DNA from 2 places in the Polaromonas sp. CG_9.5 genome. Region 2 is predicted to be linked to the other one. Evidence: riboswitches for the same ligand, from Rfam matches in the RefSeq annotation. Region 2 holds a riboswitch; the other holds the start of a gene.
What was found. Region 2 has a riboswitch for cobalamin ahead of cobM (precorrin-4 C(11)-methyltransferase). Riboswitches for the same ligand answer to the same signal wherever they lie in the genome.
Positions count from the first base shown of each region.

Region 1: linked by a shared signal. The riboswitch ahead of RCH06_RS03380 (TonB-dependent receptor domain-containing protein) and the one ahead of cobM (precorrin-4 C(11)-methyltransferase) in region 2 are both predicted to bind cobalamin.

Region 1 is NZ_JAXCHR010000003.1:93,581-108,709, reverse strand. It holds gene RCH06_RS03430 (Bug family tripartite tricarboxylate transporter substrate binding protein) at 1-662, shown strand, start outside; gene RCH06_RS03425 (4-hydroxythreonine-4-phosphate dehydrogenase PdxA) at 667-1,686, shown strand; gene RCH06_RS03420 (L-rhamnonate dehydratase) at 1,703-2,875, shown strand; gene RCH06_RS03415 (dihydrodipicolinate synthase family protein) at 2,878-3,795, shown strand; gene RCH06_RS03410 (ABC transporter ATP-binding protein) at 3,883-4,650, opposite strand; gene RCH06_RS03405 (FecCD family ABC transporter permease) at 4,674-5,693, opposite strand; gene RCH06_RS03400 (ABC transporter substrate-binding protein) at 5,690-6,550, opposite strand; gene cobU (bifunctional adenosylcobinamide kinase/adenosylcobinamide-phosphate guanylyltransferase) at 6,619-7,209, opposite strand; gene RCH06_RS03390 (cobalamin-binding protein) at 7,202-8,053, opposite strand; gene RCH06_RS03385 (cobyrinate a,c-diamide synthase) at 8,046-9,389, opposite strand; gene RCH06_RS03380 (TonB-dependent receptor domain-containing protein) at 9,392-11,209, opposite strand; cobalamin riboswitch at 11,294-11,579, opposite strand; gene RCH06_RS03375 (DUF904 domain-containing protein) at 11,617-11,865, shown strand; gene RCH06_RS03370 (cell division protein ZapA) at 11,862-12,149, shown strand; RNA gene ssrS (6S RNA) at 12,197-12,376, shown strand; gene RCH06_RS03360 (sulfite exporter TauE/SafE family protein) at 12,454-13,275, shown strand; gene rraA (ribonuclease E activity regulator RraA) at 13,307-13,819, opposite strand; gene RCH06_RS03350 (hypothetical protein) at 13,816-13,992, opposite strand; gene RCH06_RS03345 (SWIB/MDM2 domain-containing protein) at 14,058-14,447, shown strand; gene aroC (chorismate synthase) at 14,854-15,129, opposite strand, start outside.
Region 2 is NZ_JAXCHR010000003.1:197,724-212,852, forward strand. It holds gene RCH06_RS03825 (leucyl aminopeptidase) at 1-1,055, shown strand, start outside; gene RCH06_RS03830 (DNA polymerase III subunit chi) at 1,052-1,489, shown strand; gene RCH06_RS03835 (hypothetical protein) at 1,486-1,833, shown strand; gene RCH06_RS03840 (branched-chain amino acid ABC transporter substrate-binding protein) at 2,011-3,141, shown strand; cobalamin riboswitch at 3,597-3,831, shown strand; gene cobM (precorrin-4 C(11)-methyltransferase) at 4,029-4,853, shown strand; gene RCH06_RS03850 (sirohydrochlorin chelatase) at 4,850-5,851, shown strand; gene RCH06_RS03855 (precorrin-8X methylmutase) at 5,848-6,534, shown strand; gene RCH06_RS03860 (cobalt-precorrin-5B (C(1))-methyltransferase) at 6,531-7,628, shown strand; gene cbiE (precorrin-6y C5,15-methyltransferase (decarboxylating) subunit CbiE) at 7,625-8,962, shown strand; gene cobI (precorrin-2 C(20)-methyltransferase) at 8,955-9,770, shown strand; gene RCH06_RS03875 (cobalamin biosynthesis central domain-containing protein) at 9,767-10,528, shown strand; gene RCH06_RS03880 (cobalamin biosynthesis protein) at 10,525-10,959, shown strand; gene RCH06_RS03885 (CbtB domain-containing protein) at 10,995-11,195, shown strand; gene RCH06_RS03890 (CbtA family protein) at 11,211-12,032, shown strand; gene cobJ (precorrin-3B C(17)-methyltransferase) at 12,029-13,024, shown strand; gene RCH06_RS03900 ((2Fe-2S) ferredoxin domain-containing protein) at 13,021-13,371, shown strand; gene cobA (uroporphyrinogen-III C-methyltransferase) at 13,361-14,140, shown strand; gene cobO (cob(I)yrinic acid a,c-diamide adenosyltransferase) at 14,131-14,712, shown strand; gene bluB (5,6-dimethylbenzimidazole synthase) at 14,675-15,129, shown strand, end outside.

The sequences.
Region 1 (15,129 bases), 100 kb from region 2:
TGCTCAAGCTGAACTACGACAACAACAAAGACTTGGTGCCGGTGGTGTTTGTCGGCGCCGTGCCCAACGTGCTGGTCGTCAACAACGCCCTGCCGGTCGATTCGGTCCAGTCTCTCGTCAAGCTGGCCAAGGAAAAGCCCGGCCAGCTCAACTACGCCTCCAGCGGCTCGGGCAGCACGCAGCACATTGCCGCCGAATTGTTCAAGGATGCATCGGGCGTGTTCATCACGCACATTCCTTACCGGGGCAGCGGCCCGGCGCTGATTGACCTGGTCGGCGGCCAGGTGCAAATGAGTTTTGACACCATGCCGTCGGTCATCGGCCAGATCAAGAGCGGCCGCATGAAGCCGCTGGCGGTGGCCAGCGCCAAGCGCAATCCACAGCTGCCCAACGTGCCCACGATGGCAGAAGCCGGACTTAACGGCGTGGAAATGAACGCCTGGTACGGCATTTATATGCCCGCCTCGACCCCCAAAGCCGTGCAAGACCGCGTTTACACCGAAGTGACCAAGGTGCTGGCGATGCCTGAAACACAAGCCCGCCTCGGTGCCATCGGCGCCGACCTGACGCCCATGACGCAAGCCCAGTTCGCGGCCTTTCACACGGCGGAAAACAAACGCTACGGCGAACTGATCTCCAAGAAAAACATCAAGCTGGACTGACGCCATGAACCTGCAGCAAAACCCCGTCGTCGCCTTGACCCTGGGCGACGCAGCCGGCATCGGCCCCGAGCTGATCGCCCGACTGCTGAGCCAGCCGGGCATCACGGACAACGCCAATATCGTGCTGATCGGCGACCCTTGGCTGTGGCAGGACGGCCAGTCCACCGCCGGGCAACCTGTCGCCACGCAAGCCGTTGCGTCGCTGGCCGACGTGCGCAGCCGCGCCGACCAGTGCCTGCCGGCTTTTCTGGCCGTTGACACGATCCAGCCGGCGGACGTGCAACGCAGCCAGGCACAGGCAGCTTGCGGCACGGCGGTGCTCAAGGTGCTGGATATGTGCATGGACGGCACCAAGCGCGGCGAGGTCGATGCGATCTGCTTTGCACCGCTGAACAAGCAAGCGATGAAGCTCGGTGGCTTGAAACACGAAGACGAGTTGCACCACTTTGCCGAGTACCTGGGCGTGACCGGCTATTTCTGCGAATTCAACACGCTCGGCGACCTGTGGACATCGCGCGTGTCGTCGCACATTCCGCTGAAAGACGCGGCCAGCGTGCTCAGCCAGGAGCGCATCGTGGACGCGGCCCGGCTGATCTACCAGTCGCTGCAGGCCAGCGGCACGGCGCATCCGAAGGTGGCGATTGCCGCCTTCAACCCGCACGGCGGCGACGGCGGCGTCTGCGGACGCGAGGAAATCGACATCATCGTGCCGGCGATTGAAGCGCTGCGCGCCAGCGGCTTCCCGGTCGATGGCCCTTTCCCGGCTGACACCATCTTTCTGAAGGCCCGAGACGGCCAGTACCAGGCCATCGTCACCATGTACCACGACCAGGGCCAGATCGCCATCAAGCTGATGGGCTTCAGCAAGGGCGTGACGGTGCAAGGTGGCCTGCCGATTCCCATCACCACGCCGGCGCACGGCACGGCCTACGACATTGCCGGCCAGGGCGTGGCCGATGTCAATGCCACGCTGAACGCTTTTCGCATCGCCTGCCGCATGGGTGCGGCACGGCTTCATTCCTGAACAAAGCATCACCACCATGAAAATCAAATCCGTACGCGCCCGTGTTTTTGAGTGGAAGGGCAAAACCGTTCCGCCGCAGGGCAATTTTTGCGCCAACGCCATGGACCTGGTGTATTCGAACACCGAATCCATGAGCACTTTCCGCTTTTACTCCTGGACCGTGGTCGAAATTGAAACCGACGACGGCATCATCGGCCTGGGCAATGTCGCCCTGGCGCCAAGCATTGCCAAAGCCATCATCGACCAGTTCCTGACGCCGCTGGTGTTGGGCCAGGACCCGTGGGATTACGAATACCTCTGGCAGCGCATGTACCGCGCAACCCATGCCTGGGGCCGCAAGGGCGTGACGATGGCGGCGATTTCGGCGATTGACCTGGCGATCTGGGACATTCTGGGCAAGTCGGTCAACAAGCCGGTGTTCAAGCTGCTGGGCGGCCGCACCAAGGAAAAAATCCCGGTGTATTACTCGAAGCTCTACCGCACCAACCTCGATGACATGCAGGCCGAGGCGCAAAAGTACAAGGACGAGGGCTTTACTGCTTTCAAGATGCGTTTTGGCTATGGCCCGGCGCACCTGCAAAAGGGCGTGGCTGAAAACCTGAAGTCGGTCGAAGCGATCCGCGAAGTCATCGGCTACGACAACGACCTGATGCTCGAGTGCTACATGGGCTGGAACCTGGAATACGCCAAACGCATGCTGCCAAAACTGGAAAAGTTCGAGCCGCGCTGGCTGGAAGAACCCGTGATTGCCGACGACATCGACGGCTACGCCGAGTTGAACCAGCTCACCAGCATTCCGATTTCAGGCGGCGAGCATGAATTCAGCCTGTACGGCTTCAAGCAGCTGCTGGACAAAAAAGCCATCAGCGTGGTGCAGTACGACACCAACCGCGTCGGCGGCATCACGGCGGCGCACAAGATCAATGCGCTGTGCGAAGCGTTCAGCGTGCCGGTCATTCCGCACGCCGGCCAGATGCACAACTACCACCTGACGATGAGCACAATTGCCTCGCCGATGAGCGAATACTTTCCGATGTTTGACGTGGAAGTCGGCAACGAATTGTTCTATTACATCTTCGACGGCGAGCCCGTGGCCGAAAACGGCTTTGTGCAACTCGACGACAACAAGCCCGGCCTGGGTTTGACCCTGAAAACCGAGTTTCTGGATCAGTTCAACATCATCGAGTGACCATGACAGCACGCTACAAGGGCGTATTTCCGGTGGTGCCCACCACGTTTACCGATACTGGCGAACTCGATCTGCAAAGCCAGAAGCGCTGCGTTGATTTCATGATTGACGCAGGCTCCAACGGCCTGTGCATTCACGCCAACTACTCCGAACAATTCTCGTTGTCAGATGTCGAGCGCGAAACTATCACGCGCACCGTGCTGGCGCATGTGGCGGGCCGGGTGCCGGTGATCGTCACCACCTCGCACTACGCCACGTCCATCTGCGCGGCCCGCAGCCGCAACGCACAGGATATGGGCGCGGCGATGGTGATGGTGCTGCCGCCCTACCACGGCGCAACATTTCGCGTGCCCGAAGCGCAGATTTACGAATTCTTCGCCCGCGTGTCTGACGCCATCGACATCCCCATCATGATTCAGGACGCGCCCGTCAGCGGCACCATGCTGTCGCCGGCTTTCCTGGCCCGTATGGCCAAAGAGATCAAGCAGGTGTCGTATTTCAAGATGGAAACAGCCGGTGCGGCGTCCAAGCTGCGCGAGCTGATCCAGCTGGGCGGCGACGCCATCGAAGGCCCGTGGGACGGCGAAGAAGCCATCACGCTGCTGCCCGACCTGGACGCGGGCGCGACCGGCGCGATGACCGGCGGCGGCTACCCGGACGGCATCCGCCGCATCATGGACGCCTATGCCGCCGGCAAGCACGAAGAAGCCGCTGACCATTACATGCACTGGCTGCCACTCATCAACTGTGAAAACCGCCAGGGCGGCATTTTGACGGCCAAGGCGCTGATGAAGGCCGGCGGCGTCATTAGCTGCGAAGCGGGCCGCCATCCGTTTCCGGCCATGCAGCCTGAAGTGCGCAAAGGGTTGCTGGAAACCGCTCGGCGTCTGGACCCGCTGGTGCTGCGCTGGGGTAAATAAACCGCAGGGCGTAACCAACTCACTACGAATACGGTCAAGAAGCCCAAAGCGCTTGCGCAACGCCAGCGCTTTGTGGCTAGGGATTGACTAAATTCGCGGCAAAGCCAGCCATTGCCCGGCCAGATGATGCACGGCGATGCGGTGGTCAAACACCTCTTCAAGCGCGCGGTGCGTCGCTGCGTCCACGCAAGCGCCGTGGTGCGTCACGCGGCCTTTTTCCATTACCACCAGTTCATCGGCCTGCAAGGCAAAAGAGATTTCGTGCAGCACGCTGACCACCGTCTTGCCGCTGGCGACCAGCTGGCGCACCATCAGCAGCCAGTCGGTCTGGTGCGGCGGGTCGAGGTTGGCCAACGGCTCGTCCATCAACAACACCTCGGCTTCGACCGCCAGCGCACGCGCCAGCAAGACCCGCTGGCGTTCGCCGCCGGAGAGCTGGCCCAGCGCCCGGCCGCGCCAGTCCCAGGCCTGCGTCGCGCGCAAGGCACGCTCGACGGCGGCATGGTCAGCAGCGCTGGGCGGCGCCAGCCAGGCCTGGTACGGCAGGCGGCCCAGCATGGCTATGTCGTAGACCGTCAGGTCGTCCGCCGAGCTTTCGTTCTGGCCCAGCCACGACAGTTGCTGCGCCCGCTGGCGCCCGCGCATTCCGGCCATCGGCTGACCCAGCAAAGTCACGTCGCCACTGTGAGTCAGCAACCCGGCCAGCACTTTCAGCAGCGTTGATTTGCCCGCGCCGTTGGGGCCGACGATGCTGGTCCAGCGCCCGCGTGGCAACGCCAGGTCAATACTGTGCAATATCTCGTCATTTCCGAGCCTTGCGCATAGGGAGCGGGCACTGATAGCTATTGAATCCATAGCGGCATTGAATGCCGGAGCCGTCACAGCCCGTTTCCCCGGCCGGTATTTCGGTGCATCAGCCAGAGCAAATAAGTGCCGCCCAACACGGCGGTCAGCACGCCGACTGGCAGCTCTTGCGGCGCAATCAACCATCGCGCCAGGATGTCGGCGGCGCTCAACAGCACCGCGCCCATCAAACTGGCCAGGCCAATCAGCCGGCCATGCGTGGTCTTGACGACCGAGCGCACCAGGTGCGGCGCGGCCAGGCCGACAAAGGCAATCAGCCCGGTTTGCGCCACCGCCGTGCCGGTTGCCAGAGCCAGCACCGCCACCAGCGCCGCGCGCATCTGCGGCAGCGGCAGGCCCAGGCTGTGCGCGGTCGATTCGCCCAGCGCCAGGCCATCAAGCGCGTGGCTCAGCATCCAGGCGGCCAGCATCATCACGGCAAACACCGCGCCCATGATGGCGCAGGCCGTCCAGCCGACAAAAGCGGTGCTGCCCAGCATGAAAGACTGCATGGCCTGCATGATTTCGGGCGTGAGCAGCAAGATCAGCGACGTGATGGCACCCAGCACCACACCGACAATCACGCCGGCCAGCAGCAGCCGCAGCGTGTGCTGCACGCCCTTGGCCAGCAGCAAAGTCAGCAGCACGGCCAGCACGGCGCCGACAAAAGCCGCCCCCGTCAGCCCGATGCGCGCCAGCCAGTGCGTGGCCAGCGGCGACACGCCAAACAGCGCCATCGCCAGTGCCACACCCAGCGAAGCCCCCGACGCACTGCCCAGCAAATACGGGTCGGCCAGCGGGTTGCGAAACAGGCCCTGCGCCACCGCACCCGCCAGCCCCAGCAGCGCCCCGGCCAGCCACGCGCCCAGGGTGCGCGGCAGGCGGATTTCCGAGACAATCAGCAGCGCCTGCGCATCGTTTCGCATGTTCAGCACGCTGTCAAAACCGGTGCTACCCACGCTCATGCCCAGCAGCAGCAAAGCGAGTGATGCGGCCACCAAGCCGATGGCCAGCCAAAACGCCTTGCGGTGCTGGCGGGCGAAGCTCAGGCTCATCCGCCTGCAGCCCCGGCCTTGCTCGCGATGCATTCGGCCATGATGCGCGCGGCCTCGGCCATGCGCGGGCCGGGCCGGATCAGCACGTCAGACTGCTCGGGGGTGAAGACGCAAATGCGCTGCTCGCGAATCGCCTTGATGGCACCCCAGCCGGGATAGGCTTTCATGGCGTCGGCGCTGCGGCTGCTCACCATGATGAGGTCAGGGTTGGCGCGCACCACGAACTCCGGGTTGATGCGCGGAAACGGCCCCAGCGCAGCAGGAATGATATTTTTCACGCCCAGCCGGGTCAGCGTTTCGCCCATGAAGGACGACTCGCCAGCAGCGTAAGGCCCCCGGCTGACTTCAAAATAAACCCGCGTGTTGCGGGTACTGGCCGGCAGCGACTGCGCGGCCGCCGAAACACCACTGTCGATGAGGCGCCAGACACGGCCAGCGCCCGTAGCGTCAGGAATGTCAAGCAGCGCGCCCAGCTTTTTCAGCACGCGCTGTACATCGACATGGCTTTTGGGCTCCAGCGCCACGACTTTGAGGCCCAGCGACTCCAGGCGCTGGGTGGCGCGCGACGACGTGGCCAACACCACCACATCCGGCCTGAGCGCGACGATGGCCTCGATGTTCGGATCCAGCCCGCCGCCCACTGTGGGCAGGCTTTTGACACTGGCCGGGTCGTTGGAATAGCGGTCTACGCCCACCAGCCGCTGGCATGCGCCCAGCGCGCAGATGCTTTCGGTCAGCGAAGGCAGCAAGCTGACGATGCGCTGCGGGCTTTGCGCCAGCGTGACGCTGACGCCCCGGTCGTCGGTGAGTTGCAGGGCGTGGGCCGGAGCCAGTGCGGCCAGGCTGAGCAGCAGCATGAACGCTGTTGTGAAAGTTTTCAGCGCGCTGGCCCTCACCCGGCGGGAGGTGGAACAAGAAAAATTCTTCATGCCGTGCCTTTCAAAGTCAGCGGCAAACCGGCTGCCATGAAGGTCACGCGCTGGCAGGCCTGCGCCACTTGCTGGTTCAGCAACCCCAGCGCATCGACAAACGCCCGCGTTTCGCGCCCGAGCGGAATCACGCCCAGGCCAATCTCGTTGCCAACCAGCACGACCGGGCCGGCGGCGTTTTCTATTGCTCCTAAAACCATAGCTATTTGCGGCCGTGCAGCTTGCGCCAGAGCCTCATTTTGTTCATTATTTTCGGCGGGCATGAGCAAATTGGTCAGCCACAGCGTCAGGCAATCCACCACGACTAGGGTTTGCGGCTGGCTATGACACGCCAGGGTTTCGCCCAGCGCCAGCGGCTCTTCAACGGTGTGCATGCCCGGCACACGCGCGGCGCGGTCAACTTGGTGGCGCGCAATGCGTTCGCGCATTTCCTCGTCCCACGGCTGGGCGGTGGCGATCATCACGGCTTGATGCGACGGCGATTGCGCCAGCCAGCTGCGCGCCAGCAATTCGGCGCGGCGCGACTTGCCGCTTTTTTGGCCACCCAAAATCAGCTCGCTGCGGGCGGCGGACAGCAACTCATCCATGTGCTGCATTCCAACCGAGGATGAACTTGTGCAGCTTTTCCACGCCATCGGTCAGCGCGGCCGGGCCGGGCTGCAGGATTTCGGACGACTTGATCTCGAACAGCTGATTGTTTTTGATGGCCGGCACGTTTTCCCATCCGGGCCGTGCGGCAACAAGTTCGGGTCGGAATTTCTTGCCGCACCAGGAGCCAAAAATAATGTCGGGCGCACGCTGCACAATCTCCAGCCCGTCGGCAATGATGCGGCCCTTGCCCATCGGCTCTTTGGCCAGTTCAGGAAAGCAGTCGTCGCCGCCGGCAATGCCGACCAACTCGGACACCCAGGCGATGCAGCTGATGTGCGGGTCGTGCCATTCCTCGAAAAACACCTTGGGGCGGCGCTTGAGTGAACGCGCCGCCTGCTCGATGGCCAGCAGCCGCTGCTGCATTTGCCCGATCAGCACCATGCCGCGCTCGACCTGCCCGACCATCGCGGCGAGCTGGTACATCATCGAGAAAATCTCGGCCACGCTGCGCTGGTTGAAGATGGTGACCTGGATGCCATGGCGAATCAGCTGCGCGGCAATGTCGGCCTGCAGGTCTGAAAAGCCGATGACACAGTCGGGCTTCAAATCAACAATCTTGTCGATCTTGGCGCTCAGGTAGGCGCTGACCTTGGGCTTTTCGTCTCTGGCGCGCGGCGGACGCACGGTGTAGCCCGAGATGCCGACGATGCGGCGCTCTTCGCCCAGCAGATACAGCCATTCGGTGGGCTCTTCGGTCAGGCAGACGATGCGCTGCGGGCCGTAGGCCGAGGTGTCTTTGCTGGCGGCCCATTTGCGCCAGTCGCTTGCGGTGTCAGTCATGGTCGTCCTTCAAAAACAGGCGCGCCGCCGCAGCCGGGCTGGACGTAAACCAGGCATGAAAATAACTCGCCTTGACCGCGCCCGTCGGACCCGAGACATACAGCGCCTCGCCTTCACCGCGCAAGGTGCGCCCCGGCGCGGCCTGGGTGCGGCGGGCAGCGGGCAGCGGCGTGGCGCAGGTGGAATAGTGAAAGGTGTGACCGCGCAAGGTACCGCCCGGCATGTACAGCTGCTGCGGCCCCAGTGCAGCGAGCCGCTTTTGCATCGTCACGCGGCCGGGCAGGACGCCCCACATCGGCTGGCTGACGCCGTCGGTGTCGATGATTTCATCAAACAAGGCCATCATGCCGCCGCACTCGGCCCAGACCGGCTTGCCGGCCTGAACGTGCGCGGTGATGCTGCTTTTCATGGTGCTGTTGGCGCTGAGCATTTGGCCATGCAGTTCGGGGTAACCGCCGGGCAACCAGAGCGCGTCGCAGTCCGGCAGTGCATCATCTGCCAGCGGTGAAAAATACACCAGTTCGGCACCCATCTCCTGCAGGCAGTCGATGTTGGCGGCATACAAAAAGCAAAAGGCTGCATCGCGGGCGACGGCAATCGTGTGGCCCTGCAATGCGCCGGCGGGAAAGTCCTGCGCTGGCGCATCACGGCCCTGAAAGTCAACCGCCCAGGCTTGCAGGTCGTCGCCCGACATCTGCCCGAGTCGCGTAGCCGCCAGCGCATCGGCCGCTGCATCCAGCCGCTGAAGTGCATCGCCCAGTTCATGGTCCATCACCAGGCCCAGATGCCGCTCGGGCAGCGTCAAGGCTTCATTGCGCATCAGGGCGCCCAGCCATTGGGCCGGGTCGCGCAGGCTGTCTTCCAGCATCACGGCATGGCCGGGGGACGCCACCCGGTTGGCCAGCACGCCAGCAAAGCTCAAGCCTTCGCGGTAATGCTGCAAGCCCCAGGCCAGCGCGCCAAAGGTTCCGGCCATCGCGCTGGCATCAATCACCGCGACGACCTTCAAACCAAAGCGCTGCGCCAGATCAGCGGCGCTGGGCTGGCCGTCAAACAGCCCCATCACGCCTTCGACAATGATGAGGTCAGCGTCTTGCGCGGCAGCGTGCAGACGTTGCGCGCAGTCGGCCTCGCCGGTCATCCACAAATCGAGCTGATGGACTGGCGCGCCGCTGGCCAGCGTCAGCCAGTACGGGTCCAGAAAATCCGGGCCGCACTTGAAAACGCGCACCTGGCGGCCCTGCCGCGCATGCAGCCGGGCGAGCGCGCAGGCCACCGTGGTCTTGCCCTGGCCGGAAGCCGGGGCGGCGATGAGGATGGCGGGGCAGCGGGCCATGCTTATTTCGGTGCCCACTTCACGCCGGCATAGAACGTGCGACCGGCGGTGCCATAAGTACGCGCCACTTCGTATTTTTTGTCGGCCAGGTTGTCAATGCGCGCCAAGAGCGTCCAGTCTTTGGAAATCGGCGTGCTGGCGCTCAGGTTCACCAAGCTGTAGCCGCTCAGGACGCGGGTATTGGCCGCATCGTCAAAGCGCTTGCCCGAAAACTGCGCTTCGGCGCCCAGCTGCCAGTTGGCGACGCGGGTGTCGGCGCTCAGGGTGGCGTGCTCTTTGGCGCGGCGGGCCAACGATTTCCCGGTGGCAAGGTCGCGCGGGTTTTGCACATCCAGCGAAGCCGCCAGGTTGACGCCGTTCATGGCATGCGCGGCCGACAGCGTGGCGCCCGAATACTCGGCACGCGCCGTGTTGGAATAGCAGCCAAATGTCGAGATGCAGCCGCCCGCACCGGCAAAGGTGATCAGGTTGTCCACCTTGTTGCGATACGCCACCAGCCCCGCGCTGCTGGCACCCTGCGCCCAGCGCAGGCCGAGTTCGACGTTGCGGCTTTTTTCAGGCACCAGCGTGGCCACGCCGTATTGACTGAACCGCTGGTAGAGCGTCGGCGCACGAAATGCCGTTCCGGCTGAGGCGGTTGCTCGCCAGGCGGGCGTAAAGGCGTAGGCGTAGGCAGCGCTGCCGGTGGTCTTGCCACCAAATTCGCTGTCTTTGTCATGGCGAACATTGAGCTGGACGGTGTGTGCCTGATGGCTGAAGCCATAGCCCAGCGCCAGCGCGTTTTGCGAGCGGCCCTGGTCAATGGGGGCGTTTTTCAGGTGGTCTTCCTTGCGTTCCAAGGCTGCGGTCAGCAGATGCTCGCCCAAACGCACTTCGTTCAGGAGCGTGTAGCCGCGCAGGCGCGTCTCGGTCAGGTAAGGTGAAGGGGTGGTTTCATAGCGGTCTGTGGATTCAGTCACTGACAGCCGGGTGCTCCAGGCTTCGGTCCACTGCGCTTGCCAGTTCAGGCCCAGCGTTTGGAGCTTGTGCAGATTGCGGTCGTCCGCGCGCAGGCTGTTGTCATAGCCCGAATTGCCGTCACTCGACAGATAGGTCGCTTCAAGGCGCTGCGCCTTGTTGATCTGAAAGCCCAGCCGGAGGTTGGCTGACTGGTTGCGGTAGCCGTCCTTGTCGGGATTTTGCCCGGCAATGGGACGCGCGTTGAAGCCATCGCTTTTTTCATGCGCCAGACCCAGCGCGTAGTCAAAAGCCCCGCTGGCACCGCTGAAACCGGCCTCCAGCTTGCGCGTGTTGTAAGTACCCACGCCGACACCGGCATAGGGGGAAAAGCCGGTTTCGCCGCGCCTGGTGAAGAACTGGATCACGCCGCCCAGCGCGTCCGAGCCGTAAACAGCAGCGGCCGGGCCACGCAGCACTTCGATGCGGTCAATCAGCGCCAGCGGAATGGCCTCCCAGGCCGCGCCGCCGGTCGCCTGGGAATCGATCCGCACGCCGTCAATGTAAACAGCGGTAAACCGTGATTCAGCGCCGCGCAAGAACACGCTGGTCGTGGCACCAGGGCCGCCGTTGCGTGTAATTTCAATGCCGGGCAGGCGCTTGAGCACATCGGCCACGCCCACCGCGCCGCTGCGTTCGATTTGCGCGCGGTCAATGATGCTTACGTCGGCCACCACATCGCTCAGCGGCTGCGCCACGCGCGTGGCCGTCACGACGGTTTCTGCGAGTTGAGGAGTGGCCTGCGTTTGGGCAAAAGACGGAAATGCAGCAGCCAAGGCCAAAGGCAGCACGGCCAGGCGTGCGCTAAAAAAACAAGTTTTCATGAATCGAACCAGCGACAAAATGCCGTCACCAGCGTCCCCGCCAGTGCATGAGCGTTACGAAGGCGCATGCCTTTTTACAAAACATGCGCCTTCACGTTGTTGGCCGGTATCCGGGCTGGCGGAACTGCTTTCATCGCCTTCCCGAGCACGTGTTCAAAACGCTCAGTGGCTCATGATGAAAACTGACTGCAGCCCCTATTTTTCAGGGTGCTGCAGTCGTCCGTTTACCGTTGCGGGGGCAGCGCAGGTTAGAGGTCAAAGCGCTTGGCAAACCGGTTTGATCCGGCGCGCATGGCGTTGACTTCCCCCTGCTTCCCGTTGAACTGCAGCCTGTGAACCACGCCGCGAGCACCAACAGGCGAGATTCTACGCGGCAAAATGCTGCAAACCCTACAATCGGAAGTTCCATGCCGAACCCAAACCAAGTTACCCAAATCGACCAAATTACCGAGCGCGTAGAGCAGCTTTTGCTGCGCTACGAAAAATTGCTGCGCAGCAACGCGCAGTTAGGCCAACAAGTCAGCGCACTGACACAGGAGCGTGACTCGCTGAAGTCGCGGCTAAGTGCTTCACGCGCCCGCGTGGACGCCCTGGTCAAACGCCTGCCCGAGAGCGCCGAACCTCTTGTCAATACCCCCCTGGACCCTGCGCGATGAAACAGCTGGAAGTACAAATCATGGGGCATAACTACCTGCTGAGCTGCCCTGAAAACAGTGAACCCCAACTGTTTGAAGCCGTCAAAAAGGTCGACATTGCCATGTGCAAAATTCGCGATGCAGGAAAAGTCAAGGCGCGCGACCGCATTACCGTGCTGGCAGCGCTCAATCTTGCCTTTCAACTGCTTGAGCCAGCGCCAGTGGCGGACGTGCCCGATGCGGCGCTGCAAGCCTTGCTGCAGCGGCTGGACACCGCGCTGGCCGCTGAAAGCCCGAAGCCGTAATGTTTCCAGCTTTTGGCTTTAACCAAGGGCTGTAAAGCCTACAATTAAGCGGTCTGCGATGCGCACCGGGCTTTATATTTCCTTGAACCAATGCTCCACGAGCACGGGCTTGGTAAATTGTCAGGCTGGCGTGATCGTCTCGCGTCAGACGAACCCGAAGCCTGACTGCCCTCGCCCACCTGAACCCCGGTTCAGGATGACGGTCCGGTGGCATTCGCAGACACCTTTTATGCCTCCCGCTTGAAGCCGCTCACCGTTTTGGTTAAAACGCGCCGGGCACTTCAACGCCTGAACGACACGCGCCATGATTCTCGGACCCCTGCTGATTGTTGAGCTTGCTACGCTCGGTGTGTGTACCGGCTTTCTGGCCGGTCTGCTGGGCATCGGGGGCGGCATGCTGATGGTGCCGTTCATCACCATCATTCTGGCCAATTACGGTGTCTCTGCCGACCTGGCCGTGAAGATGGCCATTGCCACCTCCATGGCGACCATCATTTTCACCTCGCTGTCCAGCGTTCGCGCGCACCATCGACGCGGCGCTGTCCGGTGGGACATCGTCAAGCGGTTGTCTCCCGGCATCGTGCTGGGCAGCATCGTCGGCAGCCTAGGCGTTTTTTCACTGCTCAAGGGCTCTTATCTGGCCATTTTCTTTGGCTTGTTTGTGAGCTTTTCCGCCACGCAGATGTTCCTCGATAAAAAACCCAAACCAACGCGCCAGATGCCCGGTACTGCAGGACAACTGGCGGCGGGCGGTTTTATTGGTTTTCTGTCTGGCCTGGTGGGTGCGGGCGGCGGTTTTATCAGCGTGCCCTTCATGACCTGGTGCAACGTCAAAATTCACAACGCCGTCGCCACCTCTGCCGCCCTGGGTTTTCCGATTGCTTTAGCCAATGTCTTGGGCTACGTCATCAGCGGACAAACGGTGCAAAACCTGCCGGAAAATTCTTTTGGCTACATCTGGCTGCCGGCACTGGGCGTGATTGCGGTGTGCAGTTTTCTGACGGCACCGCTGGGTGCCAAGGCCGCGCACAGCATTCCGGTCGGCAAGCTCAAGCGCGTATTTGCCAGCATTTTGTATGTGCTGGCGGCCTACATGCTCTACAAAGGCTTGAGCAGCCTGGCTTGAGCCTGACTGACGCCGGTTAACGCTTACGGGCTCAGGCGACGAGCGGCGACGCCATCACCACCATGCCGTCTTCGTCGGCATAGAGCCAGTCCCCTGGCCGAACCCACACGCCCTGAACCTGCACAGGGATATCGCGCTGGCCTTCATGGCGTTTCTCGGTAGGTAACGGCATGGCCGCCAGTGCGCGTAGGCCGATGCTGCACTGCGCGAGTTCAATCACGTCGCGCACGCAGCCGTCCACCACCACGCCGGCCCAGCCGTTTCTGGCCGCTGCAGCGCCCAGGTTGCCGCCGACCAGCGCGCGGCGCAGCGAGGCGCCGCCATCGACGACCAGCACCCGGCCCTCGCCGGGCGAATCCACCGCAGCCTTGACCAGCGAATTGTCTTCAAAGCATTTCACTGTTGACACGGGCCCGCTGAACCGGGCCATGCCGCCGAAATTTTTGAACACGGGCGGCAGCACCCGGAACTGGCCCGAAGAGTCGTTTTTATGAACATCGCAAAGATCGCAGGTTGCGAACGCAACAGAAGGGGCAAGGGTCATTTCGGGTTCGCTTTCAGCAAAAGAGTGAAGGATTTTTCGGGTAGTTGCGCCGCTGCATAAGGCTCAGCGCGACACGCAAACAGTGATTTTTTGATTTTCAGGGCTAAATCTTCTGAATGAGGCTGGAAATAAAGTGTTTTTCCGCTTTCAAACCGGATTTTCTTTAGTAGCATGCGTTAAGCCCCGGGGAAGTGGTTCTTCGGGTAGCGATCTGTCAACTGTCTAGAAGGAATCCATCATGGCAACTGCCCCCAAAGCACCAGCAAAAAAAGCGGCCCCTGAAAAAACTGTCGCTGCAAAAAAAGTAGCACCTGCCAAAAAAGCCAGCCCTGCCAAGGACGCTGCAGCAGACACCAAAGCGGCCGTGCCAGCCAAGAAGCGCACACCGAACCCAGCGTTCATGAAAGCGCTGACATTGAGCCCCGAGTTGTCGGCTGTGGTCGGCGACAAGCCTTTGCCACGCACTGAAATCGTCAGCAAGCTGTGGGTCTACATCAAGGCCAACAATCTGCAAGACCAGGCCAACAAGCGCATGATCAATGCAGACGCAAAACTGCTGGCTGTTTTCGGCAAGCCCCAAGTATCCATGTTCGAGATGGCTGGCCTGATCGGCAAGCACGTCAAATAAACGGCACTTTTCTGTCCGTCAAAAAGCCGCTGTTCAGCGGCTTTTTTTATGGCTGTCTGCAAATCAGCGTTCGGCTTGAATGGGGATGCGCAAGCGGCTGCAGTTTGATCGACGAGGAAAGCGTTCTGCCGCGCTACTTATTTAATAGCTGTAAGCGCTTTCTGCTATTGCGCAAGAGGCCTGTCTTATCACTAATCAACAATTTTCACGCATCCTTCAGGCATCCACGCTGCCCGTGACGGGCCGCACGATGCGGGTGATGTGGCGAAAACACACCCACAAGGCCAGTAGAGCAAATCGAGCAGCCTGGACTCACCTTCCAGCCCCGTGACCGGACCGGTGTTGTGATGCACAAGCCTTTTCCCCAACCCTGTTAGCGTGGGCGCAGGCAGGCAACCTTGCCCGTTCAGCCCCGGCTGCGCATGATGTCCGGCGTACTGACCTTCACATCGCCGCACTGGGCGCGCTGGCGCAAGGCATGCTCCATGACGACAAGCGCCAGCATGGCTTCGGCAATCGGCGTGGCGCGAATGCCGACGCAGGGGTCGTGACGGCCCTTGGTCACCACCTCGGCCGGGTTGCCGTCGGTATCGATCGACTGGCGCGGCGTGATGATGGAACTGGTCGGCTTGATGGCAATCGTCACCTCCAGGTCCTGCCCGGTGCTGATGCCGCCCAGCAC
Region 2 (15,129 bases):
CCCAGCCTGCGTTTGACAAAGCCATTGGGCTTGTCAAAGGCATTGAGCTGGCCAAGGAGTGGGCCAACCGGCCGGCCAACCACGCCACGCCCACGCTGCTGGCAGGCGCGGCCAAGGAACTCGCGAAATTGCCGCGCATCAAGGTCGAGTCGCTGGGGCTTAAAGAGGTTGAAAAATTGGGCATGGGTGCGTTCATTGCGGTGGCGCAAGGCAGTGCAGAGCCCCTGCGTTTTATTGTGCTGCGCTATGAAGGCGCGGCCAAGGCAGAAGCGCCTGTGGTGCTGATTGGCAAAGGCATCACCTTTGACACCGGCGGCATTTCGATCAAGCCTGCGGCTGAAATGGACGAGATGAAGTTTGACATGTGCGGCGCAGCCAGTGTGCTGGGCACTTTCAGGGCGCTGGCTGAATTGCAGCCCTCAATTAACGTGGTGGGGCTGATTCCTGCGTGCGAAAACATGCCCAGTGAACGCGCCATCAAGCCCGGTGATGTGGTGACCAGCATGAGTGGGCAAACCATCGAAATTCTCAATACCGATGCCGAAGGACGGCTGGTGCTCTGCGATGTGCTGACCTATGCCGCGCGCTTCAAGCCCAAGGCGGTGATTGACATTGCTACGCTGACGGGCGCTTGTGTGGTGGCACTGGGCGCCGTGCGCAGCGGACTGTTTTCAAATAACGAGCCTTTGGCAGAATCGCTGGCGAAAGCGGGTGATGCGTCTCTCGATCCTTGCTGGCGCATGCCGCTGGACGACGAGTATGCCGATGGCCTCAAAACCAATTTTGCCGATGTGGCGAATGTAGCCGGGCGGGCGGGCGGCGCTGTAACAGCGGCCAAATTTCTCCAGCGCTTTGCTGGCGAATTTGCCTGGGCGCATCTGGATATCGCCGGAACAGCCTGGAAAGGCGGAGCCGCCAAAGGCGCGACGGGTCGGCCCGTGCCTTTGCTGCTGGAATACCTTCTCGGCCAGGTCGCCGCAGAAATGTCCGCCAAGCCGCCTTCCAAGGCCAGACTTGCCAAAAGAAGCACGCCTGCCGCCAAAACCCAGGCATGACGGAAATTGCCTTTCACTTCAATGTGCCCGACAAGCTGACCTACAGCTGCCGCCTGCTGAGAAAGGCTTATCTGAGCGGTGCCAAGGTCATGGTCACTGCAGAGCCTGGCGTGCTGGCTGAGCTGGACACGCTGCTTTGGGGCTTTTCCGCCACAGAGTTTGTGCCTCACTGCACCCCAGGTGCACCGCTCATCACCTTGAGCACCACGCCTGTCGTGCTTGCTGAGTCGCTGGCTGACTGCCCGCATCACGAAGTGCTGGTGAATCTCGGGCAGACCATTCCTGCTGGCTTTGAAGGCTTCGAGCGTTGCATTGAAGTGGTGGCCTTGCCGCCTGAAGACGTCATAGCGGGGCGCGGGCGCTGGAAGCATTACGTCGCACGCGGTTATTCGCTGGTCAAGCATGATTTCTCCCAGCCTGGGGGCGGCGCATGACTGCTCGCAATGGGCCTGCGCGTGATGTGCCGACATTGACCGAGGTCGTGCCGCCGGCACCGTTGCCTGAGCCGGTTTTGATCGACCCTGCTGCAACTGCTGCGCTTTCAGCGCAAACGCAGGAGTTGATGGTGCAGCGTGTTTTGCAGCGCACCGACCTGATGATCGAGCAGCGTTTGCATGAAGCCGTTGAGCAACTGATCCTGGCGCACACTCAGGCCATGATGCCGATGCTTCGCGAAGAAATTGAGCGGATCGTGCGCGAATCGGCTACCCAGGCTTTTGAGCAGGAATATTCTTTGGGCGCTGATTTCCCAGAAGGCTCGCCAGTTCACCCGGATTAAAAGTTTCTGCTGCGTAATCGCGTAAAAAATACACCTGACTTCGGGCAAACCCTTTGTACCGTTTGAACCTAGGGACGTTGCTATGGTGCAGGCCCAAAAATTGCGTTATGTTCAGCCCCGTTGAGTAAAAAAAATTGTTCTCAACCTTCACAGGTAATTTTCTAACCGGAGTGTTTTATGCATATGAAATTGAAATTGACTGTAGTTGCAGCCCTTGCGATGGTGGGGGGCATGGCTTCAGCGCAAGATGCTGTTGTCAAAATTGGTCATGTGGCACCGATGTCCGGTTCGCAGGCTCACTATGGCAAAGACAATGAAAATGGCGCCCGCATGGCCATTGAAGAATTGAACACGCAAAACGTCGTCATTGGCGGCAAGAAAATCAAGTTTGAACTGGTTGCCGAAGACGACGCAGCTGATCCAAAACAGGGCACGGCTGTTGCACAAAAACTGTGCGACTCCAAAGTGGCGGGTGTGGTGGGTCACCTGAACTCCGGCACCACGATTCCTGCCTCCAAGGTCTACAACGACTGCGGTATTCCGATGGTGACGGGCGCTGCCACCAACCCGGCACTGAGCAAGCCTGGTTATAAAAACGTTTATCGCATCATTGCGAATGACAACGCTTTGGGTGCCGGACTGGCGTTTTATGCCGCAGATGCACTGAAACTGAAAAAAGTCGCGATTATTGATGACCGCACTGCTTACGGCCAAGGCGTAGCAGAAGTGTTCAAAAAGACGGCCTTGGCCAAGGGCATGACGGTGGTCGATGAGCAGTACACCACCGACAAGGCGACTGACTTCATGGCCATCTTGACGGCTGTCAAATCCAAAGCCCCTGATGCCGTTTTCTTCGGCGGTATGGATGCACAAGGCGGCCCGATGTTGCGCCAGATGGAGCAGCTTGGCATGAGCAACGTCAAGTTCTTTGGCGGTGACGGCATTTGTACCGCTGAAATTGCCAAGCTGGCAGCAGGCGCCAAGACGGTGGGTAATGTGGTTTGCGCCGAAGGCGGCTCGTCATTGGCCAAAATGCCTGGCGGCACAGCCTGGAAAAAGCGTTACGACGCCAAGTACCCTGGACAGTTCCAGATCTACAGCCCTTACACCTATGACGCAACCTTTTTGCTGGTTGACGCCATGAAGCGCGCTAATTCGACCGATCCCAAGGTGTACAACGCTGAGTTGATCAAGTCCAACTACAAGGGCGTCACGACCACCATCGCCTTCGAGCCCAACGGCGAGTTGAAAAATCCAGCCATCACGTTGTATGTTTACAAAGACGGCAAGAAGGCAGCCCTGAACTGACCGGCTTTGCCTCACGCATTGCGTTGAGGCGATAGGCGGCATCGCAGCCCTTGGGTTGCGTGCCTCTTCAAAACGCCCGGTGCTACGCAAGCACCGGGCGTTTTTCGTTGTGCGTCGAAATACTTATTCGGTGCCCTACGACACCGGGAGGCGGTGCGCCCGCTGCCGGAGCTGGTTGGGGTGAAACCGGTGCCTGTTGATATGCCAAAAATCAAAATTCAGGGTATTCATGAGAATCGGTTTTGATTAATTGCTATTTATTTAATAGCTGCTTGCGCACGTCCTGCTTGCACAATAGCCCTGTTTGATCCAATATTATTGAATTAGAAAGTCCTGCGCAAAGCACTGCAGCACGCCGCCGGCAATCGTAGATCGCTACTTCTTTTTCTGTGATTGAACTGCTGATACGAGCCTTGTGAAAGCCATCGTCAGAAAAGCTCAATTTTCGGGTGCTAAACTGAAACCGAATTTCAGGTGGCCTGCAGACTTCGGTTTGCAGGCTTAAACGGGAAGTCGGTGCGCAAAGATTATTCGTTAATCCACGCCATTCCGACGCTGCCCTCGCAACGGTAAACGAGTCAAAGCCGGATCCATCACCACTGTGCCAACGCATGGGAAGGGGGTCCGGCAAACAAGCCATCTGCTTGTTCACTCGTGAGCCCGGAGACCGGCCTGATTTCTTGCGCGTGATCTTGCGATGGGCAAGGGTCAGCAGGCGACAGTCCACAGCGGTTTCGGGCATTTTTTGCACGGCGTCCGCTGCTCTTGCGGCTTCGCCTTCTTCCTCTTTTTCTCCCTCCCATCGCTTGATCACACCCATTTAATCTGTCGCGCGATGGGCGTGGAGGAGACGATATGTTGAGGCAACGCTTTTCAGCGTCGGGGTCATGAGCGGCGGCACTGTCTGGTTTGTGGGCGCAGGGCCGGGTGACCCGGAACTCATCACCGTGAAGGGCAGGGCGCTGGTCGAGCGCGCAGGTGCCATCTTGTTTGCCGGCTCCCTGGTCAGTGAAGCCGCCACGCGCTGGGCACCGGCGGGTTGCGTGATTGCCGACAGCAAGGACATGACGCTGGAGCAGATGTCGGCCTGGCTGATCCTGCAGGCCGGGCGCTGCCAGACCGTGGTGCGCCTGCAAACCGGCGACCCGGGGCTGTATGGCGCGCTGATCGAGCTGGTGCAGCCGCTGGACGCGGCCGGCGTGCCGATTGCCGTGGTGCCCGGCGTGTCGTCGGCCATGGCCTCTGCCGCAGCGGCAGTCGAAAGCCTGACATTGCCCGAAGTCACCCAGACCGTGATTTTTACCCGTGTGGAAGGGCGCACGCCGATGCCCGAGGGCGAATCGCTCGAAGCGCTGGCAGCGCACCACAGCACGCTGTGCATTTTCCTCAGCATCACGCTGATGGGGCGTGTCACGGCGGCGCTGACAGCCGCCGGCTGGTCGCCCGATGCGCCGGTGGTGGTGGTTCACAAGGCCAGCTGGCCGGAAGAACAAAAAATCGTTCGGGGCACCGTAGCCACCATTCAGGGCCTGTGCCGCGACGCCAAAATCGTCAGCCAGTCAATGATCATCGCCAGCCCGACACTGGGCGCGCGGCACTGGCAAACACTCGCCAAATCCAAACTGTACGACGCCAGCTTCACGCACAAATTCCGGCGCGCCAGCACCGGCCCGGCAACCGACACATCCCAAAACCTCCCGGAGACAACATGACAGCAGACACCATTCTTTTGGTGGGCCACGGCTCGCGCGAAAAATCAGGCAACGACGAGATTGAAGCGTTTGCAGAGCAGTGGCGGGCCCGCCAGCCGGGCTGGCGCATCGAGATTTGCTTCATCGAGTTTTCTGAAATCACCATGAGCGAAGGCCTGCGCCGCGCCGCCAGCGGCTCGCAGCGTGTGATGGTGGTGCCGCTGATCTTGAATGCCGCCGGCCACGTCAAGATGGATATTCCGCAGGCCATCGACGGCGCGCGGTTGAAGTTTCCAGGGGTGCAGTTTTTGTACGCACCGCACCTGACGGCGTGCGATCACATCCTGTCGATTGTCAAACGCCGCCTGAAAGGCGCGATGAAAGCGCTGGACATGCCAGATCCCACGACCACCGGCGTGGTGATGCTGGGGCGCGGCTCGTCAGACCGCCAGGCCAACGGCGAGATGGCCAAGATGGCGCGCTGGCTGATGGAAGAAACCGACCACCCGCTGATCGACTTGGCCTTTACCGGCATCACCTGGCCACGTCTTGAAAAGGCCGTGCAGCGGCAAAGCCTGCTGGGCATGACGCAAGTGGTGGTGCTGCCGTATTACCTGTTCAATGGCACGCTGGTCGAGCGAATCACCCGGCAGGTCGACAACCTGAAAGCCCAGTACCCGACCATCCGGTTCACTTCAACTGACTACTTCGGTTTTGAGCGGGAAATCTTCGAGCTGCTGGAAGAACGGGTGAATGACTTGAAAAGTGGCGTCACCGCGTCACGCATGCCGTGCGACGGTTGCAAATACCGCGAGTTCGGGGTCGCAAACGGCATGGGGGGCCACCACCACGACGACGCCATTGCGCACAACCACGACCATGATCACGCGCACGACCATGCGCATCCCCCTGTCCAGGCCACCATTCAAATTCATGCGCACCCGCATCCACACCCGCATCCACACCCTCATGCGCATGCGCATGACCACGCCCATCCGCACGAAGTGGCCCACCCATGAACCATGCCAACATCGTCACCGAGCAGCTCACGGCTGCAGGCCGGGCCATTGAGCATGACTCCTTTGCGGTGATTGACCGTGAAGTGGCATCGCACGGCTACACGCCGGACCAGTGGCCCATCGTGCGCCGCATGATCCACGCGAATGCCGACTTTGACTTCAACGGCATGACCGACTTTCATCCGCAGGCGGTTGCAGCCGGCGTGGCAGCCGTGCTGTCACACCGCACACGCGTGGTGGCCGATGTGGAGATGATTTGCGTTGGCCTGTCGGCACCGCGCCTGGGCCACTTTGGCATGGCCACGCACCAGTTCATCTCGGACGCTGATGTGATTGAGACCGCCAAGGCCGAAGGCACGACCCGCGCTGTGCAGGCCATGCGCAAGGCGCACCGGCTGGGCTTGATCGATGGCGCCATCGTGGGCATCGGCAATGCGCCCACGGCCTTGATCGAGCTGGTGCGGCTGATTCATGACGAGGGCGCGCGCCCCGCGCTGGTGGTCGGCATGCCGGTGGGATTTGTCTCGGCGGCAGAATCGAAAGACCTGATGGCGCTGGAAAACGCGGTGCCGTGGGTCGTGATTCGGGGTCGCAAGGGCGGCTCGACGCTTGTGGTGGCGGCCATCCATGCCTTGCTCGGTCTGGCCGAAGCGCAAGAAGTGCTGCAGAAAGTGTCTGCATGATGGAAAAAAACGCGCCACGCGGCACACGCACCGGGTTCACCACCGGCGCGTGTTCGGCGGCGGCGGCGCGTGCGGCCACGCTGGGGCTGCTGACCGGTCAGGTGCCCCAGCGCATTGAATGCCTTTTGCCCAATGGCGACCTGGTGACGTTTGACGTGCTGGACGGCGCGGTCAATGGCGACACGGCGCATGCTATGGTCATCAAGGACGCAGGCGACGACCCGGACTGCACCGACAAAGCGCACCTCACGGCCGATGTAACACTGCGCCGCGATCTGTCGGGGCAGGTGTTGCTGACCGGCGGGTTCGGCGTGGGCACGGTCACCATGCCCGGCCTGGGGCTGACGGTCGGCGGCCCGGCCATCAACCCGGTGCCGCGCCGCAACATCACGGCCAATGTGCAGGCTGCAGCCGGCGAATTGCTGGAAGAAACCGGGTTTGAAGTCTGCATTTCCGTGCCGCAAGGGCTGGAAATGGCCAAAAAAACACTGAATGCGCGGCTTGGCATTCTGGGTGGCATTTCCATTCTGGGCACCACCGGCATCGTCAAGCCGTACTCGACAGCCGCCTACCGCGCCAGCGTGGTGCAGGGCGTGCAGGTGGCGGGCACGCTCGGCCACGGCGTGGTGGTGCTGACCACTGGCGGGCGCACCGAAAAATTCGTGATGACCGAAATGCCGCACCTGCCCGAACCGGCTTTTGTGCAGATGGGCGACTTTTTGCGCTACGCCATTAGCGCGGCGGTGAAAGCCGGTTTGAAGCAGGTGGTGATTGGCGGCATGGTCGGCAAGCTGACCAAGATAGCCCAGGGCGAAACCATCACCCACGCCGGCCGGGCCGAGGTCGACACCGGCTTGCTGGCCGACATTGCGGCCAGCCTGGGTGCAGCGCCCGACGTGTGCGATGCGATTCGGCAAAACGAAACCGCGCGTTATGCCGGTGAACGCATGGACGCGCTGGGTTTAGGCCCAGCCTTTCACAAGGCGTTGGCGCAGCGCGTGATCCAGACCCTGCAAGCGCGTTACCCCGATAAATTCGATTTGAAAGTGCTGGTCTGCGACTTTGACGGTCGCAAGATAGCGGAGGCTCCTTGAATTCCGAAACCATAAACCTGATTGAAAAATGCCGGATCATCGGCGTGCTCGACGACGGCGTTGCCAGCCTGAGCCGCACCGCGCTGGCGCATCTGGCGCAAGCCCAATTGGTGATTGGCGGCACGCGCGCGCTGCAGCTGTTGTCCGCACAGATGGATCCGTCCGCCTTGCAGCGCGACCTGACAGGCGCGCTGTCGCAGGTTCCCGAGTGGATTCGCGCTGCCCAAAGCGAACACCAGCGCGTGGTGGTGCTGGCCACCGGCGATCCGCTGTGCCACGGCATTGCGGCCTACCTGGCGTCGCGCCTGTGCATCGAGGCGATTGAAGTGCTGCCGAATGTCTCGACATTGCAACTGGCCTGCGCCCGGCTGGGCCTGCCGTGGCAGGACATGAAGTTTTCATCGGTGCACAGCAAGGATGCGGGCGACTGGGTAGAGGGGTCAGAGCCAAGCCACGGCCTGTATGCGCTGCTGCGCGATATTCGCCAGAACGATCGCCTGGCCATCTTGACCAGTCCCACCAACACGCCGGACCGGATAGCCCGCATGCTGGTCACCGAAGGCCTGGCCGATGATTTCGAGATGGCGGTGGCCGAACGCCTGTGCCAGCCCGAGGAGCGGATTGTCAGCGGCATGCGCATCAGCGCTGCTGCGCAGATGCCGTTTGCTGATCCCAACGTGGTGCTGCTCTGGCGCACGTCTTTACGCCCCGAACCTGTTCTGCTGGGCCTGCCCGATGCCCGCTACCAGCAGCGCTACCCCGAAAAAGGTCTGCTCACCAAGCAAGAAGTGCGCGCGGTATCACTGGCCAGGATGCAATTGCGCGCCAGCAGCGTGGTGTGGGACATTGGCGCGGGTTCGGGCTCTGTGGGGCTGGAGGCAGCGCGGCTGTGCAGCCAGGGCCATGTCTACGCGATAGAGAAAAATATCGACGACGGCGTCAATGTGCGCGACAACCGCCGGGCGCTGGGCGTCAGCAACCACACGCTGGTGCATGGCAAGGCACCCGACGGCCTGCAGCACTGGCCCGACCCGGACGCCGTGTTCATTGGCGGCTCGGGCGGCGAACTGGCCGCGCTGATCGGCCTGATATTGCAGCGCTTGAGGCCCGAGGGTTGGCTGGTGATGAACTTCGTCACGCTGGAAAACCTGTCAACGGCGGTCGACACGCTCAAGTCGTTGGGCGTGGCCTGGGACGTGGTGCAACTGCAGGCCTCGCGCAGCAAGCCGATTTTGCACATGAACCGCATGGCGGCCGAAAATCCGGTGTGGCTGGTGTGCGCGCAAAAAGTCACCGTCGCCCAAGTGGCCGCCAAGGAGAAAAGCGATGAATGAACTGGACACCGCTGCCGTGCCCGCGCCGGGCCGCTTGTTTGGCGTGTCTCTGGGCCCCGGCGATCCGGGATTGATCACGCGCCGCGCCTGGGCCTTGCTGGAGCGCGCCGACGCGGTCTGGACCTATCCGGTGCGCAGCCTGCGCAAGGAAAGTTACGCGCTCGACATTGCATTGCGCGCCGGGCTGGCGCTGCCCGCGCAGCACCAGCCGCTGCTGTTCCCCATGACACACGATGTGGAAAAACTCGCCCGCCACTGGCTCAAGGCTGCCGAAACGGTCAAGGCGCTGTTGGCGACAGGCCAGGACGTGCTGTTTCTGGTCGAAGGCGACGCCTCTACCTACGCCAGCTTTTGCTACCTGGCCCGGGTGCTGCGCGAGCTTGATGCCGACGCGCGCATCGACATCGTTCCTGGCGTCACGTCCTTCAACGCGGCCTGCGCCCGGCTGCAGATGCCGCTGTCGGAGCAGGACGACACCATCGCCATCGTGCCCGCCGCCTACGGCATTGTCGCAGTTGAAAAAATGCTGGACGACTTCGACACGCTGGTGCTGATGAAGGTCAAGCCGCTGCTCGACGACCTGATCGACCTGCTGGCACGCCGGGGCTTGCTGGCGCACAGCCGCTTCATTGAAAAAGCCGGCTCGCCGGTCGAGCGGATTGTTCACGACGTGGCCGAACTGAAAGGCACGCAGGTCAATTACCTGTCGCTGCTGCTGGTCAAGAACCCGGGCCGTGTCCGCGGCGACATGCAGCGCGGCTGCCGCAAGAAAACAAGCACTGAAATCGAAGAGGAAAACCTAGCATGACCATGAACCCCTTGCCTGACAACGATGCCGCTTTGCGCGTCGTCCTGGTCGCTATCACCAAACACGGTGCGCAGCAAACCGCCGGGCTGGCGCGCCAGATGCCCGAGGCCAGCGTCTGCGTGGCCGAAAAATTCGCGCCGCTGATGGCTGGCTTGCCCAATCCGGTACGCGCCTACAGCGGTGCTTTCCGCGACGAAATCGCCACGCTGTTCACCGATTTTGACCAGGTCGTTTTCTTTGTCTCGCTGGGCGCAGTGGTCCGGCTGATTGCGCCGCACCTCAAAACCAAGGACGAAGACCCCGGTGTGCTGGTGGTCGATGACGCGGGGCAGTTCGTGATTCCGGTGCTGTCGGGCCATGTGGGGGGCGCCAACGCCATGGCCGAGCAGGTGGCCGGGTTGCTCGGCGCGACTGCGGTGCTGACCACGGCTTCTGACGTGGGCAAGACCATTCCGGTCGATATTCTCGGCCGCGAACTGGGCTGGAAGGTCGAAGCGCCCAAGATCAACATCACCCGCGTTTCGGCCCATGTCGTCAACGGCGAGCCGGTGGCCGTGGTGCAGGAAGCCGGCAGCCCGAACTGGTGGACCCGGCCCACGCCACTGCCGCCCAGCATTCACAAATTCGAGCGTTTTGAAGACGTTGACCTGAACCATTTCAAGGCGGTGCTGTGGATCACCCATGCGCCAGTGACTGCTGAACGCTGGCAACAGCTCAACGAACGGCTGGTGGTGTACCGCCCGCCGCAAGCCGCATGAGCGCTGAGGCCGTCAGCATCGCCGTCGGTCTGGGCTGCGACCGTGGCACGCCGCTGGCAACGCTGCAGCAAGCGCTCGACGAGGCGCTGGCGCTGGCGGGCGCACATCTGTCCGACGTGGCAGCCGCTGCCAGCATTGACCTCAAGGCTGACGAGCCGGGGCTGCTGGCCCTGGCCGCGCGGCACGGCTGGACGCTGACCTTCTACACCCCCGCGCAGCTGGCCGCCGTGCCGGTGCCCAACCCGTCCGAGACGGTGCGCAAATACACCGGCAGCCCGTCAGTCAGCGAAGCGGCTGCCTTGCTGGCCGGGTCGGCGGCAGGGCAGACGCTTCCCGTCACCGCATTGCTGCTGGAAAAGCACAAGTGCCGGGGTGCCGACGGACGCAACGCCACGGTGTCACTGGCCCGTTGCCATCGTTTTTCTGTGTGAATTTTTTAGTTTTTTAACCCGAAATGGAGCAACCCATGAATACATCTTCCACCTCTGCCTCTTCTGATTCTTCTGTTTTGTTGCCTGCCAGCGCAACCCGCAGCCTGTTGCTGCAACTTGCCGCTGGTTCCGCTCTGGGGCTGGTCGTGCTGTATGGCGTGGCTTTTGCCGAAAGCCCACTGGCGCACAACGCCGCGCATGACGTGCGCCACGTCACCGTCAAGCCTTGCCACTGAACCAGGGAATCAACCATGATTTTTCAACGATTGATCTGGGCCTCGCTGATGGCCGCAGTGCTGGTTGGCAGTGTCCAGTCGGGTGTGCAGCAATGGCAGGCGGTGCCGATTATTCATGCCGCCGAAATGTACGAGGGGCAAAAGGCCGAAGCACCGGCCGCGCCGGTGGCGGCCTTGCCGCACGCACATGCTGAAGGCGTCGCGCCAGCCCATGCGCACGGTGCTGCTGAAGAATGGGCGCCGGCCAATGGCATTGAGCGCAATGCATGGACCTGGGTAGCCAACGTCCTGCATGCCTTCAGCATGGCGCTGCTGGTGTTTGCCGTCATGGGTGTCTGCCTATGGCGCGGCACGGCAATGCGTTCTTTGCCGCTGGCTTTGCTGGTGGCCGCTGCAGGCTGGCTCAGTTTCCATTTCTGGCCATCGCTCGGCTTGCATGCCGAGATTCCCGGCATGGACGCAGCCCGCCTGGGCTCGCGCCAGGGCTGGTGGGTGCTGGCGGCAGGCAGCGCTGCGCTGGCGTGTGTTTCTCTGGCTGGCCTGCGCGGTCCATGGCGTTGGGCAGCCGTGGCGGCATGGCTGGCCTTGCCTTTTGTCGTGGGTGCGCCGCACATCACCGCTGACCCGCTGGGCGGTTTTAGCGGCGAGGCACAGGCGCAATTGCGCGAGCTTGGCACGCAGTTCATCTGGGCTACCACTTGGCTGTCGCTGTCGTTCTGGGTGTCGATGGGACTGGTGTGCGGCGCGGCGTTCCAGCGCTGGCTGCGTCCGGTGATGAAGGCAACGTTTGAACGCGCCAAGCCGCGTGCATCCGCCGGCAAGGCGGTGAACCCATGATCTGCCCGCAAGGAAAAATCATGCTGGTGGGCATTGGCCCCGGCAGCCACGACCACATGACACACCGCGCGCGCGCGGCCATTGCCGAGGCTGACGTGGTGGTGGGTTATGTCACCTATATCAAGCTGGTGGCTGATTTGCTGGAAGGCAAAGAGGTCGTGCGCAAGGGCATGACCGAAGAACTCGACCGCGCCGTGCATGCGCTGGCCAGCGCCCGCGAAGGCAAAAAAGTGGCGCTGATTTCTTCCGGCGATGCTGGCGTGTACGGCATGGCAGGGCCCACCTACGAGGTGCTGTTTCAGGCCGGCTGGACGCCTGAGTCCGACGTGGAGGTCGAAGTCGTGCCGGGCGCATCGGCCATCAACGCCTGCGCGGCGCTGGTGGGTGCGCCGCTCACGCATGACTTTTGCTCCATCTCATTGTCCGACCTGCTCACGCCCTGGCCGGTGATTGCCCGCCGCCTGGACGCGGTAGCCGCCGCTGACTTTGTGGTGGCCTTGTACAACCCCAAGAGCGGTCGGCGTACCCAGCAAATCGTGGAAGCGCAGCGACTGTTCCTTCGGCACCGCAGGCCAGACACGCCGGTGGCGGTGGTCAAGTCAGCGTATCGCCGCCGCGAGCGCATTGAGTTCACCACGCTGGACAAAATGTCCGACTGCGACATCGGCATGCTGACGACGGTGTTGATTGGCAACAGCAACACCTTTATCCGTCATGGCCTGATGGTCACACCACGCGGCTACGCCAACAAATACGAGCTGCATGGTGACGGCAGTACCCGCCAGGGCGAAAGGCCTGGCCGCTCGCTGTCCACTGGCTTGCTGGGCTGGATGGAAAACCTGAAGGCTGACCATGCCGAGGGCGAAAGCATTGCGGCGCTGGCGCTGCTGCACAAACTGCCGGCGGACTATATCGAGGCCGTGCTGTTAACGCAGACAGAAGAAGTGGCGGTCAAGGAAGAAGCGGCCAGCGTCGAGGAATCGGAAACATGAGCGACGTAGTCAAGCCAAAAATCGGCCACTACAAACGTCACCTGCTGGTCTGCACCGGGTCGCGCTGCACCCAGGACGGCGCTTCCCAGCAACTGTTCGACAGTCTGGGCGACAAGTTCAAGGCGGCCGGGCTGAACGAGGGTGAGATGCGCGTCAAGCGCAGCCGGGTGAGCTGCTTTGCCGCTTGCAAGGGCGGGCCGGTCATGTGTGTGCAGCCTGATGGCGTGTGGTACTACAACGTCACCCCGGCCAACATGGACCGCATCATCGATCAGCATCTGGTCGGCGGCCAGCCTGTGGCCGATCTGGTGTTTCACCAGGGACCGGATGGCTGCGATGCACGCTGAAACCCTGCAGCCGTCCGGCCAGGGGTTTGTCTCCATCGTAGGTGCCGGGCCCGGCCCGGTCGATCTGATGACCCTGCGGGCGCGTGACCGGCTTCAGCGCGCCGAGGTGGTGATGTATGACCGCCTGATCACGCCCGAGGTGCTGGCCTTGATCCCCGAGTCTGCAGAGCGCGTGTATGTGGGCAAGGCGCTGGGAAATCATTCCGTGCCGCAAACCGGCATTCATGCGCTGCTGGTTCAGCATGCGCGCAGGGGGCGGCGAGTGGTTCGGCTCAAGGGCGGTGACCCCTATGTGTTCGGGCGCGGCGGCGAAGAGGTGCAGGCCTTGCAGGCGGCAGGCATTGCCTTTGAGGTGGTGCCGGGCGTGACGGCTGCCAGCGCCTGTTCGGCAGCGGCGGGTATTCCCTTGACCCACCGCGACCTGGCGGCGAGCTGTGTTTTCTTGCCCGGCCACCTGGCCGACGACAACGCGACACACGACTGGACAGCCTTGGCAAAGACCGGCCAAACGCGCGTTTTTTACATGGGCCTGCAGCGCCTGCCGCAGATCGCCCAGCAGTTGATTGCACACGGCCTGGCGCCCGACACCCCTGCCGCCATCGTGCGCGATGGCGCGCGCGCCACCCAGACCGTGATGGCTACCGGGTTGCGCGACCTGGTTGCGCGTGCGATAGGGTATGGCCCTCAGCCCGGCTTGCTTATCATTGGCGAGACGGTACAACTCAGCCCTGATTTCCACCCTTCTGCACAGCGAGCCCCATGCAAATAGAAACCCCACCGTCAGACAAGCCCTATGAAAAACCCGAAGGTGAACGCCGGGGCCTGCTGATCGTCAACACCGGCGACGGCAAGGGCAAAAGCACCGCCGCCTTTGGCTTGGCGCTCCGCGCTCACGGCCGCCACCATGTACACGGCAAAACCGTCAAGATTTTCCAGTTCATGAAGGTGCCCAGCGCCCGCTTTGGCGAACACCGCATGTTCGAGCAGCTCGGCATTCCGATTGAAGGGCTGGGCGACGGTTTCAGCTGGAAAAGCCAGGACCTGGCGCATTCGGCCCAGCTGGCGCGCAACGGCTGGGGAAAAGCCAAGGCAGAAATCATGAGCGGCGAGAACTTCATGGTCGTGCTCGACGAGCTGACCTATCCGCTGATTTACGGCTGGATGCCGCTGGACGACGTGCTGCTGACGCTGCAAAACCGGCCCAACGACGTGCATGTGGTCATCACCGGCAGGCGCTGCCCGCCCGAGATCATTGCGTTGGCCGATACCGTGACCGAAATGACCAAAATCAAGCATGCGTTCAATGCGGGCATTCCGGCCCAGCGCGGCATTGAAGACTGAGGGTGTGAACGCGCCTGCTGCTACCCCTCACGCCACCCACGCCTTCAGCCTGCCCGAGCGCGAGGCGGTCTACCGCGCCATTTACGAGCGGCGCGACATGCGCCATTTCAGCGGCGGCGCGGTGGCTGACGACCTGCTGCAGCGCCTGCTGTCGGCCGCGCACCATGCGCCCAGTGTCGGTTTCATGCAGCCGTGGCGCTTTATCCGGGTGCGCAGCCAGGCGCTGCGTGAAAGCATGCATGCGCTGGTCGAGCAGGAACGCGTGCTGACCGCACAGGCGCTGGGCGCGCGCGAAGACGAATTCATGGCGCTGAAAGTGCAGGGCGTGCTCGACGCCGCCGAGTTGCTGGTGGTGGCGCTGCCGCCGGGACGCGAAGCGCATGTGTTTGGCCGTCGCACCCTGCCCGAGATGGACTT